Regions from separate parts of the Bradyrhizobium sp. Ken51 genome, predicted to be linked through region 2. Evidence: predicted binding sites of a transcription regulator. Region 2 holds the regulator's gene; the other holds the start of a gene.
What was found. Region 2 encodes PhoB, which activates phosphate uptake and scavenging genes when phosphate is short. Its sites were predicted from a motif close to TGTCATNNANCTGTCAT; they were not measured.

Region 1: phnF (phosphonate metabolism transcriptional regulator PhnF) is a predicted target of PhoB. The motif match lies at 2,725-2,741, and genes of this name have one in related genera.

The regions. Positions count from the first base shown of each region.
Region 1 is NZ_JBVVPB010000033.1:24,749-29,799, forward strand. It holds gene AC0L27_RS34430 (alpha-D-ribose 1-methylphosphonate 5-phosphate C-P-lyase PhnJ) at 1-475, opposite strand, end outside; gene AC0L27_RS34435 (carbon-phosphorus lyase complex subunit) at 472-1,575, opposite strand; gene phnH (phosphonate C-P lyase system protein PhnH) at 1,578-2,186, opposite strand; gene phnG (phosphonate C-P lyase system protein PhnG) at 2,191-2,655, opposite strand; gene phnF (phosphonate metabolism transcriptional regulator PhnF) at 2,775-3,503, shown strand; gene phnE (phosphonate ABC transporter, permease protein PhnE) at 3,603-4,451, opposite strand; gene phnE (phosphonate ABC transporter, permease protein PhnE) at 4,448-5,051, opposite strand, start outside.
Region 2 is NZ_JBVVPB010000023.1:95,318-100,368, reverse strand. It holds gene pstC (phosphate ABC transporter permease subunit PstC) at 35-1,024, shown strand; gene pstA (phosphate ABC transporter permease PstA) at 1,029-1,874, shown strand; gene pstB (phosphate ABC transporter ATP-binding protein PstB) at 1,871-2,692, shown strand; gene phoU (phosphate signaling complex protein PhoU) at 2,703-3,419, shown strand; gene phoB (phosphate regulon transcriptional regulator PhoB) at 3,442-4,149, shown strand; gene AC0L27_RS30255 (GcrA family cell cycle regulator) at 4,385-4,897, opposite strand.

The DNA of each region.
Region 1 (5,051 bases), on a different contig from region 2:
CCTCGTAGAGCTTCACATGCATCAGGCCGTATTCGGCGAGCGCATGCATGCGCCGCGTCTCGGTCTCGCGCGGCTCGAGGAAACGTAAGGGCTCCGGGATCGGCACCTGATAGACTAGCACCTGATTCTCGTGCAGCGACGTCTCCGGAATGCGGTGGCGGGTCTGGATCACGGTCGCATCTTCTGTGGCCGTCGTCGTGGCGACGCCGGCGGTCTTGGCAAAGAACTTTCGGATCGAGATCGCGTTGGTGGTGTCGTCGGAGCCCTGGTCGATCACCTTCAGCACGTCCTGCGGCCCGAGGATCGCAGCGGTGACCTGGACGCCGCCGGTGCCCCAGCCATAGGGCATCGGCATCTCGCGGCTGGCGAACGGCACCTGATAGCCGGGGATCGCGATCGCCTTGAGGATCGCACGACGGATCATCCGCTTGGTCTGTTCGTCGAGATAGGCGAAATTGTAGGCGGGCGCGTTCATTCCGCGGCCTCCTTCATGGCGTCGGGCGCATTGGCATCAGTGAATTCCTTGCGCAGCTTGCGCAACAGGCCGAGCTCGGACTGGAAGTCGACATAATGCGGCAGCTTCAGATGCTCGACGAAGCCGGTCGCCTGGACGTTGTCCGAATGCGACATCACGAATTCCTCGTCTTGCGCCGGTGCGAGCGCCTCCTCGCCGAGCTCGCGGGCACGCAGCGCGCGATCGACCAGCGCCATCGACATCGTCTTGCGCTCGCTCTGGCCGAAGGCAAGGCCATAACCGCGCGTGAAGCACGGCGCTTCGGTCGCGGAGCCCTTGAACTGGTTGACCATCTGACACTCGGTGAGCTCGATCGAGCCGAGCGGCACGGCGAAACCGACGTCTTCCGCCGAAAATTCCACCTCGACCTCACCGAAGCGAATCTCGCCGGCGAAGGGATGGTTGCGGCCGTAGCCGCGCTGGGTGGAATAGCCCATCGCCAGCAAGAACCCTTCGTCGCCACGCGCGAGATTTTGCAGGCGCAGGTCACGATCCGCCGGAAAGTTCAGCGGCTCGCGGGTGAGGTCGCCGACGCTGGCGCCCTCTTCCGCTTGCGGCGAGGATTCGATCAGCCCGTCGCGGCCGAGAATGTCAGTCACGCGCGGCGTCGGCGCCGTGGATGCTTCGGCCGTCGCCGGCGCTTCCGGCACAAAGCCGTCGGCGAGCGAGGGATCGAGCAGGCGGTGGGTATAATCGAAAGTCGGGCCGAGGATCTGGCCCCCGGGAATGTCCTTGAAGGTCGATGACACCCGCCGCCGCACCCGCATCGCGCCGGTCTCGACCGGCTCGCTGGCGCCGAAGCGCGGCAGGGTGGCGCGGAAGGCGCGGACCAGAAAGATCGCCTCGATCAGATCGCCGCGCGCCTGCTTGATGGCGAGCGCCGCAAGCTCGCGGTCGTAGAGCGAGCCTTCGCTCATGACGCGGTCCACGGCGAGGCCGAGCTGCTCCGAAATCTGGTCGAGGGAGATTTCCGGCACGCTTTGATCGCCGCGCCGCGCACTGGCGAGCAGGCGATGGGCGTTCTCGATGGCGCGCTCGCCGCCTTTGACTGCGACATACATGCTTAGCTTCCCTTGCTCACGACGCGCGTGGTGCGCGGGATCGCAACCACGGCGTTATCGGCGACCAGCACCACATCAACGCCGCGCGGAAACAGCGCTTCGTTGACGCGCAGGCGCTCGAACAGGTCGAACGGCTTGATCGACGCCTGAAGCGTCGCGACACCGTCGATGCCGGGGCCGCGCAGCGCGAAGCCGCGCCCCGAATCCAGGCTCTCGACCTGAAGAATCAGCGTGGTCGACCGATCCGGATATTCGCTGGTGCCCAGCGCGAAGCGCTCGAGCGAAGGCAGCGCCCCGCCGTCGCTGATCAGCGCGAAGCTTGCGATCGAGGAATCCTGCACCACCGGCGCGCCGGTGTGGAATTTCAGCCATTTCACGAGGTCGGTGCTTTCCGACATGCGCGCATCGAGCCAGAGCGGCGTGTCGTGATCGAACAGCGTCAGCGCGATCGCGGCCGTGCCGCGCATCATCGTCTGAGGCGCTCCTGATGTCGGCACGATGCGCTGGACCGAGCCCGGCCGCGCCATCGCGTCCATGACCGAGCGAAAGGTCGATTGCGCCGACAGCACCTTGTCGGCGAACCCCGGCGGCAGTTCCGCAATCGTGGTCATGATCTCACCCTTCACCGCGCACCATGGTGTAGAAATCAACCTTCGTCGCAGCGGTCTCGGCCGCCACCTGCTTGCGCCTGATCATCAGCTGCTCACGCAATGGCGCGATGATTTCCCGCTCAACCGCGCCACTGAAATCACTGGACTGCACCAGCGCATCGCACAGCGCGATCAGCCGCGCCTTCTCACCGTCGCGACCGAGCGTGTAACCGAAGCCGACCTCGCCACTCGCAAGCCGCACCGCAGCGCGCGACACCGTGGCTTCGCCGAGATTGAACGGCGCACCGTCGCCACCGACGCGGCCACGCAGCATGACGAGGCCGTTTTCCGGCGCACGCAGATCCTGATGCGCCGGCAGGGCGAGAGCGCGGAGGCGAGCGGCGATCTCGCCCGCCTCCGCGTGCGCCAGCACGGCCATTGCGGCCTGGCGCTGGGCTTGCTGATTGTTGTGCTGGGTCACCAATTCCACCGACCTTTTCTGAAGAACTTGCCGAATCCAAGTTGTCTATGATACTAGACAACTTGATACCGGAGCGCCATGACTGTTTCGTGACAAAGGCGTGATTTCTGGAGTAGCTTCCCGGCCACATGAGCATGCAGGACACAGCCTCCTCCGGCGTCGCGTTGTGGCGCCTCGTTGCCGACGGCATCGAGCGCGGCATCGCCGACGGCCGCTTTGCCGCCGGCGACAAGCTGCCGGGCGAGGTCGAGATCGCCGAAACCTATCGCGTGAACCGCCACACGGTGCGACGTGCGCTGGCTGCGCTGGCCGAGCGCGGCATCGTGCGGGCCGAGCGCGGCAGCGGAACCTATGTCGAGGCGCAGAAGCTCGCTTATCCGCTGCGCTCGCGGACGCGTTTCTCCGAGATCGTCGGCGCGGACGGCCGCGAACCGCATGGCCGGTTGATCGAGGCGTCGGATGATGTCGCGACCCGCGAACTCGCGCGCGAACTTGGATTGAAGGCCGGCGCACCGCTGGTGCGGATCGAGGCGATGCGCCTCGCCGACCGCACGCCGATCTGCGTCTCCACGACGTGGCTGTCGGCACAGCTGTTCCCGGGTGCGGGCGAGATCTTTGCCGCGACCCGGTCGATGACGAAATTGCTCGAGCATTACGGCGTCCGCGACTATCGCCGCGGCGCGACCCGGATCACCGCCGGCATTGTCGATGCAACCGACGCCGCACGGCTCGATCTGGCGCTGGGACGGCCGATCCTGGTGGTCGACGCCACCGACCAAGATCTCGACGGTAAGCCGCTGGTGACCAAGCATTCGCGCTTTGCCGCGGAGCGGGTGGAGTTTCTGGTGGAGTCGTAGGGTGGGCAAAGGCGCGCTTGCGCCGTGCCCACCATCTATCCAACGCTGCGATTGAAGTGGTGGGCACGCTTCGCTTTGCCCACCCTACGAGATCGATGATCAGGCCACCGCCCTTCGGCCGATGATCGCAAAGCGGAGTTTGCCCGAGACGAAATCGATCGCGGCGACCGCGACCAGGATCATCAGGATCAGGAACGACACCTTCTGCCATTCCAGCACGCGAATCTGCTCGGCGAGCTGGAGGCCGATGCCGCCGGCGCCGACGATGCCGATGATGGTGGCGGAGCGCGTGTTCGACTCGATGAAATAGAGCACCTGACCGGCGATCACAGGCAGGACCTGCGGCAGCAGACCGAAGCGTATCTCGTGCAGCGCACTGCCGCCGGAGGCGCGGATGCCCTCGACCTGCTTCTGGTCGGCGCCCTCGATCGCCTCCGAGAACAGTTTTCCGAAGGCACCGAAATCCGACACGGCGATGGCGAGCACGCCGGCAAACGGGCCGAGCCCGACCACGTTGATCCACACCAGCGCCCAGATCAGCGTGTCGACGCCGCGGATCGAATCCAGGAAACGTCGAATCGGGAAGCGCAAAATGCTCGACGGCACGACGTTACGCGCGGCAAGAAGGCTGACCGGCAGCGCGAACAGTGCGGCCAGCGTCGTGCCGAGCAGCGCGATCGACAGCGTCTCGCCCAGCGCCTTCAGATAGATCGGCAGCGACGAGCCGGGATCCGGCGGGATCATCATCAGGCTGATCCAGCCGAGCTGGCTGAGCCCCGCGACGAAGCGCGAGGGCGAGAAATCGAGATCGACCAAGCCATAGACCAGGATCGCGAGCGCCGCGACGATCATCGCCGGCATGGCGAGCCGCGCCGAGGCCGGCCGGTCGAACACATCAGGGTAGCGCGCGCGAAGCTCTCGCGTGTCGATCTGCTGCGGCCCCGTCACGTCCGCGCCTCCTTGCCGAACAGGCAGCCGCGCAGCCAGCCGGTGCTGATGTCGATGATGAAGACCGTGACGATGATGGTGAGCAGGATCGCGCTGACGTCCGAGTAATAGAACTTGCGGATGGCGACGACGAGCTCCTGGCCGATGCCACCGGCACCGACGAAGCCCATCACGGAGGCCTCGCGGACATTGATCTCGAAACGCAGCAGCGCGTAGCTGGCATAGCCTGCCGTGACCTGCGGCAGGATGGCGAAGCGCATGCAGGAGAGCCAGCTCGCGCCGGTCGAGCGGACGCCTTCGACCGGTTTCATGTCGGCGTTCTCGACGATCTCCGAGAACAGCTTTCCGAGCGCGCCGGTGGAGTGAATCGCGATTGCCAGCACGCCCGCCATCGGTCCGAGGCCGAACGCGATCACGAAGATCAGCGCAAACACGATGCCGGGCACCGTGCGCGCGAATTCGAGCAGACGCCGCACCACGAAACGCACCCAGGGCGCGGGCGAGGTGTTTTCAGCCGCGAAGAAGTTCAGGCAAAAAGCAAAAGTCGCGCCGATCAGTGTGCCGACATAGGAGATCAGCAGGGTCTCGCCCAGCATCTTC
Region 2 (5,051 bases):
ATACTATTTGGAACAGGGGATCGGCGTGGCAGAGATGGCCGTTCAGAGCGATGTAATCGACGACGCCGGACCGTATGATCGCGCCAAGGCCTTGAGCGCGTTCAAGCTCGGCGACGTCACCTTCTACTGGATCACGCGGCTCTCCGCGATCTCGGTGCTTCTGATCCTCGGCGGCATCATCATTTCGCTGATCGTCGGCGCCTTCCCGGCGATGAAGGAATTCGGGGTCTCGTTCCTGTGGACGCAGCGCTGGGCGCCATCCGCCGATCCGCCGGTGCTCGGCGCGCTCGGGCCGATGTACGGCACGCTCGTCACCTCCTTCATCGCGATGCTGATCGCCATTCCCGTGGGTCTCGGCATTGCCATCTTCCTTACCGAGCTCTGCCCGCAATGGCTGCGCCGCCCGATCGGCATGGCGATCGAGCTGCTCGCCGGCATCCCTTCGATCATCTACGGCATGTGGGGCTTCTTCGTGCTGGGCCCATTCCTGGCCAATACGTTCCAGCCCTTCATGATCAAGATCTTCGACGGCGTGCCCGTGCTGGGCGCGATCTTCGCGGGACCGCCGTCCTATCTCAGCCTGTTCAATGCCGCGCTGATCCTCGCCATCATGGTGCTGCCCTTCATCACCTCGATCTCGGTCGACGTGTTCAAGACGGTGCCGCCGGTCCTGAAGGAAGCCGCCTACGGCGTCGGCTGCACCACCTGGGAAGTCGTCCGCAGCGTGGTGATCCCCTACACCCGCGTCGGCGTCATCGGCGGCGTCATGCTGGCGCTGGGCCGCGCGCTCGGCGAGACCATGGCGGTGACCTTCATCATCGGCAACTCGTTCCGGATCTCGTCGTCGATCTTCGCCCCCGGCACCACGATATCGGCGGCGATCGCATCCGAGTTCGCGGAGAGCGACGGCCTGCACCAGTCCGGCCTGATCCTGCTCGGCCTGCTGCTGTTCGTACTGACGTTCTTCGTGCTCGCAGCGGCGCGGCTGATGCTGATGCGGCTGGAAAAGAAGGCGGGGAACTAGCGCCATGAACCCGATCTATTCAAGTCGCCGTCGCAAGGACATCGTCGTCCGCGGGCTCTGCATCGCCGCAACCGCCTTCGGCGTCACCTGGCTCGCGCTGATCCTGATCACGCTGCTCTACAACGGAGTGGCGGGACTCAATGTCCAGCTGTTCACCGAGAACACGCCGCCACCGGGATCGAACGAGGGCGGTCTGCTCAACGCCATCGTCGGCTCGCTGATCATGACCGTGATCGGCGTCGGCATCGGCGCGCCGCTTGGCATGTTCGCCGGCACTTATCTTGCCGAATACGGCCGCAATGACCGGCTGACCTCGGTGATCCGCTTCATCAACGACATCCTGCTCTCGGCGCCCTCGATCATCATCGGCCTGTTCATCTACGGCGCGGTGGTGGTGCCCATGCGCGGCTTCTCGGCGATCGCAGGCTCGCTCGCGCTCGCGGTCATCGTGATCCCGGTGGTGCTGCGCACGACCGAGGACATGCTGCTGCTGGTGCCGAACGCGTTGCGTGAGGCGGCCTCGGCGCTCGGCCTACCGCGTTCGCTGGTGATCAAACGGATCGCTTATCGTGCTGCCCGATCGGGTCTCATCACGGGCGTGCTGCTCGCGACCGCCCGCGTCGCCGGTGAGACCGCGCCGCTGCTGTTCACCGCGCTGTCGAACCAGTTCTTCAGCCTCGGCCTGAACAAGACGATGGCGAACCTGCCGGTCACCATCAACAACTTCGTGCAGAGCCCCTATGTCTACTGGAAGCAGTTGGCCTGGAGCGGGGCGCTGCTCATCACCCTGACCGTTCTTGCCCTTAATATTGGCGCGCGCATCCTTGGCGCCGAGAGGACCGCAAAATGAGTGATCTTTCCGTATCGATGAGCGCGGCCGGTGGGCTGCCCCACGCGCCGGTGCTGCCGGAGGCGCCGCCCAAGGTGACCGTACGCAACCTGAATTTCTATTACGGCGAGCACCACGCGCTGAAGAACATCAACCTGACGCTCGGCGCCAACCGCGTCACGGCGTTCATCGGTCCGTCGGGCTGCGGCAAGTCGACCCTGCTGCGCATCTTCAACCGGATGTACGACCTCTATCCCGGCCAGCGCGCCACCGGTCAGCTCATGCTCGATCAGACCAACATCCTGGACGGCAAGCTGGACCTCAATTTGCTGCGCGCCCGCGTCGGTATGGTGTTCCAGAAGCCGACGCCGTTCCCGATGACGATCTACGAGAACATCGCGTTCGGCATCCGTCTCTATGAGAAGATCTCGAAGTCCGAGATGGACGGCCGCGTCGAAAAGGCGCTGCGCGGCGGCGCGCTGTGGAACGAGGTCAAGGACAAGCTCAACGCCTCCGGCCTGTCGCTCTCCGGCGGCCAGCAGCAGCGCCTCTGCATCGCCCGCACCGTCGCGGTGAGGCCCGAGGTGATCTTGTTCGACGAACCCTGCTCGGCGCTCGACCCGATCTCGACCGCCAAGGTCGAGGAGCTGATCCAGGAGCTATCCGAGGATTACACGATCGCGATCGTCACTCACAACATGCAGCAGGCGGCGCGCGTCTCCGACAAGACCGCCTTCATGTATCTCGGCGAGCTGATCGAGTTCGACGACACCAGCAAGATCTTCACGTCGCCGACCGACCGGCGCACGCAGGATTACATCACCGGCCGGTTCGGCTAGGAGACGCGACATGGGTTCTGAACATACCGCAAAGGCCTTCGATACCGACCTCCAGGAACTCACCCGCCTGGTCGCCGAGATGGGTGGCATCGCCGAGCGCATGATCGTCGAGTCCGTCGACGCGCTGATCCGCCGCGACGTCCCGCTCGGCCAGCGTGTCGTCGCCATCGACACCGAGCTGGACGCGCTGCAGAAGCGCATCGAGGAGCGTGCGGTGCTCACCATCGCCCGCCGTCAGCCGATGGCGGTCGATTTGCGCGAGATCGTCGGCGCCATGCGCGTCGCGACCGATCTCGAGCGCATCGGCGACCTCGCCAAGAACATGGGCAAGCGCGTCGCCGCGCTGGAGACGGACTTCCATCCGCTCAAGCTGTTCCGCGGCCTCGAGCACATGACCGACCTCGTGCAGCAGCAGGTCAAGTCGGTGCTGGACGCCTATGCCGCGCATGATCTCCCGGCGGCGATGGCGGTGTGGAAGGGCGACGAGGAGGTCGACGCCATCTGCACCTCGCTGTTCCGCGAGCTCCTCACCTACATGATGGAGGATCCGCGCAATATCTCGTTCTGTATTCACCTGATGTTCTGCGCCAAGAACATCGAGCGGATCGGCGACCACGCCACCAACATCGCCGAGACCGTGTTCTACATGATCGAGGGCCAGGCGATCACCGACAAGCGGCCGAAGGGCGACATGACGACCTTCGCCAACACGGTACCGAACACCTGAAGACTTAAGGAGCGACGACCCGATGGGCGCACGCATTATGGTGGTTGAGGACGAGGAAGCTCTGACCGAGCTTCTCCGCTACAACCTCGAAGGCGATGGCTATGACGTCGAGACGGTGATGCGCGGCGACGACGCCGACACCCGCCTCAAGGAGCACATCCCCGATCTGATCGTGCTCGACTGGATGCTGCCGGGCCTGTCAGGCATCGAATTGTGCCGGCGGCTTCGCACCCGTCCCGAGACCAAGCAGCTCCCGATCATCATGCTCACCGCGCGCGGCGAGGAGAGCGAGCGGGTGCGGGGTCTTGCGACCGGCGCCGACGATTACATCGTCAAGCCGTTCTCGGTGCCGGAGCTGCTGGCGCGCGTGAAAGGCCTGCTGCGGCGCGCGAGCCCCGAGCGGCTCGCCACCGTACTTGCTTTTGGCGACATTGAGCTCGACCGCGACAAGCGCCGCGTGGCGCGCTCGGGTCGGCCGATCGATCTCGGTCCGACCGAATATCGCCTGCTGGAGTTCTTCCTGGAGCATCCGGGCCGGGTGTTCTCGCGCGAGCAATTGCTCGACAGCGTCTGGGGCCGCGACATCTATATCGACGAGCGGACCGTCGACGTACATATCGGCCGCCTGCGCAAGCTGCTCAACCTCGGCCGCGAGCAGGACCCGATCCGCACCGTCCGCGGCGCCGGCTACGCGCTGGATGATCGGTTTGCCAAGGCGGAGCAGGTGTAGGAGATTTTGCGGTGTGATGTTGGCAGGTGATCTAGCGCTGCCGCCACAATCTCCGATGTCGTCCCGGCGAAGGCCGGGATCCATAACCACAGGGCGCGGTTTGGCGAAGACTCGGAGTTACCCTTTCGCACAACAACTACGTGCTCGGAGTATGGGTCCCGGCCTTCGCCGGGACGACATTCATTATTTTTGAGCCGTCATCGCGTCACGGCTCGATCCTGAAATCGAAACTGACTTACCGCGGACCCGGCTTCACCGGTGCGCGGCGCCGATCGGACGCCGGCTGGTAGGCAACGCGCGAGTGCTGGGCGCAATAGGGCAGGCCGGACAGCGCCCGGCCACCGCAGAAGAAGAAGTCCGGGCTCGAGGGATCGCCGACCGGCCAGTGGCAGGTCGCCTCGTTCAATTCCAGCAGCGACAGCCTCTGGCTCATCGGCACCACGTTGTCGTAGGTGACCGGATCCGGCTCAGCCTCGACCTCGAAGGCCTGCGCCAGCGCGGTGTTGCCGCGCGAGATCGGGCGGCTCACCCGCATCATGTGCTGCGCGGGGCGCGCCTTGCGCGGCCGGGGCGCTGCCGATGACGGGCTCTTGGCGCGGCCCGAAAGGCCGAGCCTGTGCACTTTGCCGATCACGGCATTGCGGGTCACATTGCCGAGCTCCGCCGCGATCTGGCTGGCCGAAAGTCCGGCCTCCCAGAGCTTTTTCAGCTGCTCGACGCGATCATCGGACCAGGTCAAAACCGTCATTGCACCCTTTCCCTCGCTGCGCGCCAGCCATCCTGGGGCCTCGCAGCGAATGCCTAAGCCTTCAAAAACCCGTGCCGCCAGAATCCCTTAAGGCTCGCCGGGCGTGACTAGAACGCCCGAACGTTTACGCCGGTACATAAGGACTTAGAGATCA